2 regions of the Cytobacillus sp. Hm23 genome follow, and region 1 is predicted to be linked to the other one. Evidence: predicted binding sites of a transcription regulator. Region 1 holds the regulator's gene; the other holds the start of a gene.
The links. The regulator LexA, encoded in region 1, represses DNA repair genes until DNA is damaged. The targets are predictions, from matches to a motif close to CGAACATATGTTCG.
Positions count from the first base shown of each region.

Region 2: the regulator LexA is predicted to act here: its motif matches at 1,073-1,086, upstream of ACSVDA_RS19040 (YhjD family protein).

Region 1 is NZ_JBPXRQ010000008.1:48,154-51,371, reverse strand. It holds gene ACSVDA_RS06650 (TetR/AcrR family transcriptional regulator) at 1-557, opposite strand, end outside; gene lexA (transcriptional repressor LexA) at 1,275-1,898, opposite strand; gene yneA (cell division suppressor protein YneA) at 2,141-2,455, shown strand; gene ACSVDA_RS06635 (YneB family resolvase-like protein) at 2,468-3,118, shown strand.
Region 2 is NZ_JBPXRQ010000037.1:29,435-32,652, reverse strand. It holds gene lepB (signal peptidase I) at 1-214, opposite strand, end outside; gene ACSVDA_RS19045 (TVP38/TMEM64 family protein) at 283-888, opposite strand; gene ACSVDA_RS19040 (YhjD family protein) at 1,290-1,706, shown strand; gene ACSVDA_RS19035 (competence protein ComK) at 2,284-2,862, opposite strand; gene ACSVDA_RS19030 (hypothetical protein) at 2,999-3,218, opposite strand, start outside.

The DNA.
Region 1 (3,218 bases):
CTTGATTCATAGTTGTCAGGCTTTGACATATCAGCTACATCCACAATATTAGTGAACAAAAAACCAATTAATGATTGGACGAATTCGAGTGGTAGTGTCTGCCTTATTTCACCTTTGTTATAGGATGCTTCAATGAGCTTGTTCATTTGATCATTATCCTGAAAATTATGCCTTGTCAACGCCTTTTCGTATATGTTAGTTCCTTTCTCTTTAATAAAGCTGTTTGCAAAACGGTTAATATCTGGGTATTCATTGGCAAATTGCATTCCAACTCGGATTTGTGTTTTAAATATCGAAAAAATGTCTTTGGCATAATCACTTGGCTTCATAACCTTGACAAGGAATTCTTGCTTTTTATGAATTAAAATGTCTATGAGATTTAAGTAAAGATCTTCCTTGTTGTTAAAATGATAGTAAAATGATCCCTTACTCATATTCGCCGTCTTCAAAATATGATTTAATGAGGCTTTTTCATAGCCTTTTTCCACAAATTCATTTAATGCTGCTTGCATTAAATCATCTGAGTGTTCGAATTCTTTATTAAATCCTTGCGTCAATTACATCATCTCCTACAAGTTTTTAATCTTAATAGTTAGCTCTGTTCGTAAACTTTGTTGCTTTAGTTCTTTATACTGAAGATATAGACATCGTTACTCAATATACATCGTTTTATATGTGAAATGATGGCACGAAATCTAGTTGTATTCGTGTTTGTGTTTTAGTACGAAAAACACGCTATGCGGAAATGACCTAATAGTTAATGGAGCTTTCTTATTATATATAATAGACCGTACGGTCTAGACCGTCAAGTCTAACTCAAGGTAATAAGCATAAAATTAATGGTCATAGTGAAGGAAATATGAGAGCAAGTTATTAAGCAATTCATTGAATGATAAAGTTAAAACTAAAGACTTTTTTGTGAACTTTGTTTTTTACTAAAAACGGACAGCATTATTAGTTTTATAGGAGATCAATAATTAAAAATGAAGAAAAGGTGTCTCGAACACTATATATACGTGTTTATATCTTAAAACTAAAAGCAGCAACTATTGTGAAAATAGCCAATAAAAATAATTTGGCAGGGAGCTTACTATATGACAAAAAAATCCTTAGCTCAGACGTTCTAAGCTAAGGATTGGATTATAATATGAGATAGTATGAATACGTTAAAGAGCATTGTGGACTGCTAACCTGTATGTTAATCGAACTGATTGGTACAACCTTTTATAATTTGTCAAAGAGTAGATCATACATTCATTATGTAACATCATGTTTTAATGAATGGTACGATACACCCCGATCACTTTTCCTAATATAGCTACATTACGAAGAATAATAGGTTCTAAAGTTGAGTTTTCTGGCTGTAGTCTTATGTAGTCTTTTTCTTTAAAAAATCTCTTAACTGTTGCCTCATCATCTTCCGTCATTGCAACAACGATATCTCCATTGGAAGCAGTTTGTTGTTGCCGAACAATGACGTGATCCCCATCTAATATACCTGCTTCAATCATGCTATCTCCCATTACTTCAAGCATAAAAACATTTTCGTCAGGAGATACAAGTTTATCAGGAAGAGGGAAGTATTCTTCAACATTTTCAATCGCTGTTATTGGTTGACCAGCTGTTACCTTTCCAATGATCGGTACATTCATAACGTTATTTTTTGGAATTACATCAGCAGGATTTAAATCTAATATTTCAATTGCTCTAGGTTTCGTTGGATCTCTACGGATTAATCCCTTACTTTCTAAACGAGATAAATGACCATGAACCGTTGAGCTTGAAGCTAGCCCTACCGCTTCTCCAATTTCTCTAACAGAAGGTGGATATCCCTTTGATTGTACTTCTTGTTTTATGAAATCCAGTATGTCTTGTTGCCTTTTCGATAATTTTGCCATCGTTAGCACCTCATTATAATAATCTTTTCTATGGTTAGCATGTATACCCGTCCATAACATTTAAAAATTAAGATCATCTATTAAGACGATAAGGATATACTAGAAAGATTTTACTTTCATTCATTATAGCACGACTTGTCATGTATAACAAACGTAAGTTCGTAAAATTGTTGACATAAAACATTTGTTCGTATACAATAACTAAAAACGAACATGTATTCTGTTGATCAGGGGGACTTATTATGAAACAATCTAAAATTTACTATATCTTGTTTTTTACTGTTTTTATCGGCTTTGCTTTTGCACTAATTACTTCTTATAAGGATATCGAGAAAAATGATTATATCATTATTAAAGTAGAAGATGGTGATACACTATGGGATATTGCTTCCGAGTATAGTAACAGTCACGATTTGTCAATAAATGACTTTATCAGTTGGGTAGAGGATGTAAATCAAATTGCTCCTGATAGTATTTTTTATGGTGATGAAATTTATATTCCAGTGTTAAAATCAGAAGGTAATAAAATGTATGATACTTATGCTGTTAACAATTAATCGGAGGTAGAAATGGAAAAAGCAATAATATATTGTCGTGTTAGTACAAATAAACAAACACAGGAGACATCATTAACACGACAAAAGGAAGAATTACTCCAGCTTGCAAACAGTTACCATTTTGATGTGAAGAAAGTGGTTGTAGAAAGAGCAAGCGGATATGACATGGATAGAGATGGCATTTATGAATTATTGAATGAAATTAAGGAACAGCAAATCGATGCCCTTTTAATACAAGATGAGACAAGGCTAGGTAGGGGTAATGCAAGAATAGCTTTGCTGCATTTTATTTTAAAAGAAAAAGTTAAAATATATACTGTTCATCATCATGGAGAGCTACAATTGTCTGAAGCTGATTCCATGATGTTGGAAATTGTAAGCATTGTTGAGGAATATCAACGCAAAATACATAATTTAAAAATTAAACGGGGAATGAAACGTGCTATTGAAGAAGGTTATAAGCCAGAGAGGAATTTAAAAAACATCCATGCAAGCTCAGGTAGAGAAAGAAAAGAAATACCTATCGAGGAAATTATAAGGTTACGTCAAAATAATCTCACATTTTCAGATATAGCGGCTACATTACGTGGTCTCGGATTTAATGTGTCAAAAGCAACGGTACATCGACGGTATAAAGAATATATGCATAATAAATTAGAGTAGATGGCTAACAATAGAATGGAAGAATGCTGTAGTATACAATTTAAAATTGTATACTTTTAATACGTTGTTATTGTAAGGCAATTTCGTTAGGCTCTGTTCG
Region 2 (3,218 bases), on a different contig from region 1:
CGACATCAAAATGCTCTAGATCTCCTAAACGATAGCCTATTTTATTTACCATTAACATATTACCATCCTGAAGGGTAGGCATCATCGATTCACCTTCTACTACATAATTCGTAAAGAAGAATGTTCTAAAAAATGCAAAAATAATAATTCCAATACCTATAGACTTAAGCCATTCAATTCCTTCTTTTTTAATATTTTTTTCTTGTTGAGGCATTGTCTATTAACTCCTTCATAACTATTTTTTAATTTTATTTTATCAGTATCAGTATCATGGAACAATAATCAATTTGCTGTTTGCTTAATATTAAACCTTGCTTCTAGTCTTTTCCCTACGACCCATAATATGAAAATGATAATAACAACAATAATTGATCGAACAGGCTGCTGAACTAAAGCAGCAATATCATACCCAACCCAACTCATTGTAAAAATCATCACCATTTTCCCACACAATACAGCAAGAATAAATTGAGGTACACGTACGTTTGACAAGCCAGCAACAATGTTAACAGCTGCAGATGGGGTAAATGGAAAGCATAGGAGTAAAAACAATGGACCGAACCCATGTCTATCAACCCAATTCATTAAGCTTTTCACTTTAGGATGGCGGCTAACAAAAGAAAAGAAGCGTTGTTGGCCAAATTTTCGGACTAGAAAAAACACCGCTATTGAACCCGCACATGCACCAATCCAAGAAAAGATAAAACCGAGCCAAAGTCCAAACGCAGCCGCATTTGCCATCACAAAAACAAATAAAGGAAAGAACGGTAAAAACGCTTCAATTAATGGAAGGAAAATTCCAGGCAGTGGTCCTAATGAGCGATATTCTTCCAGTACAGATAATATATTTTCTAACGTTATAAGTTCTCTTAACGTGTCTAGGTCCATGTCTATTACTCCTCATCGTCAGATACATATTTTTTACCCACTATTTCATATATTGTACACGTATAATGTTAATTTTGGGAAATATAATATCAAACAAATGTCATTTCTACAACTATTGTGAATTATACCCTTTTCACAATTTTAGATACTTGTTTTTTTTCATAATTTATAATAAGATATAAACCAAACATACGTTCTCTATTCCTGTAATAAAGCTGTTTTCACATTCATTATAGTTTTTCATAATCACTTTTCTTCTTATTCATACCCATGTGCTAAACTTTGCTAGCTTGCTTATTTTACAGTAAAGTTTACACAATTTTTTAAGAAAACCACGAGGAAGCATTAATTCTTCACTCGTTATAACATACTTGAAAAAGCTTTCTGAAAGGAGAAATAGTATGACGAGAATTCCAAATGAAGAACGAGCAATGATGGAGTTGGCCATTTATTTGCCTATGTTATTAATTGTTTTAAACAAAGACTTAGCAACCATTCAACAAAGTAATTTCAAACTAAAAAAGCCATACGTAACTATTATTGAACAATCAATGAAACAAATACAAATAGATTTACAACACATAAAGAAAGAAATGTACAAAAATGATTTAAAAGTATGTGAAGTAAACCGAGATGAAGCTTTCACAGATTTTCTATTTATTTATAAAGGGTATGAAGAGCGACACAATTACTTTAATCCGCGTATAAGAAATAAAGTACAGGACCTAATGATTGTATACTTGCAAGATAACAAAATTAATTCGGCGAAGCCTATTGATACGAAAGAAGGAACATTATCAAATTCAAAAATGACATAGTATGAATGCAAGACTTTACCCATTGTCGATTATCTTATGGCAAGCAAGGTAACCGCAAATCAACATATAATCGTAATATTGCTCCGAAATATAAGTATCCTATGTTAAAACGCACATAGTTGGATGTAATTAAATGTGTTACTACTGATATCATGTATGTTGATCAGCAAATCTAGAGGAAATAAAAATCATATATACAACTTTGTATTACTGTTGTATATATGATTCGAGATTGTTGTCTTTACTCCTTTTAATTTCAATGTTTACCGAGTAATTATCGTTGTTCATACTAAAATATAAACACGTATTCAATTAGTGTTCGTAGCACCTTTTCATCAGTAATTAACTGCAATCGCTAAACCACTACCTACATACCAAATTTCGTTAACATTGCAACAAAGTTTACAAAAGACTATTTTCACATAGATTCTTGTTTTTCGTATAAAAAATAAACACGTATACCATTAGATTTCGTGGCATCTTTTCTTCTATAAAACAATGTTTTTCCATAAAATAACATTTTCACCTTCTTTAGGAACAATTGCAACAAAGTTTACGCACGCAAAGGGCCTTTCATTTAGTCATGTTTACTTTTATCTTCCATTATGTAACTATGACTAAATTCTTGCCCATTCTTTTTCTCTGGAGTTAGCAAAAATGCCATTTTTCTATTATGGTTATCAATGCGGTGTGTTAATTTTGTTTGCAACTGAGCGGTACGATGTAATTGATTCTTAAATGATCTATGAGAGATAGGCAATTCAATGTTTGTTTTATTTACAAAGATTACATCAGTTTTATTTCCAGCGACTGGCTTATGATCCTGAACGTGAGGGTGTGAAATCCAAGCACATAACGATTTTTTTGGTGAGAGTGTAGGGAAGAGGTAAATCATGTTAGATGGCTCAATAGCGATGGGAGCTTTATAAGATATTCCAATAATCTTATATGTACCCTCACGCCTTCCTTTGAAGCTTGTACCGTAATAAATACAACTTCTTTCAATAATTTGAAGCGGCTTCATTAATACAATAAACTCCTCAGTTTCTTCTATAATTTTTGAAACTGGCCTTCCTCCATAAATATGTGGCAAGATAGACATTGTGTGCCTGTTTACCTCATAACCTTGCAAGACACCATGTGACCCAGCATTCATTTCATCAACTCCTAACTATAAATTTTAACCTAAATATTTCCTTTATATAATAGCACACAAATTTGTTCATTTATTTGAATTCACAAAATATTCATAATATAAGTGATTTCTGCCATAGAAAATCACTTATATAATTTTACGAATTATTTTTTGATTGTCCTATTTCTTTTTGAGCAATATATTCATTAGCTTCTTGCTGTATGACATGCTCGTTTGTTGAATCACCAGAAAACTGAATTTCTGATTTAAATGGATTATTTGAATCAAAATTTGCAGTAAGCATAACTGAGGGATTAAGTGTCGTTCCCAAAGGTAATTCCGTCTCATCTTCCATCGTCGACTTTACTTTATTTTGT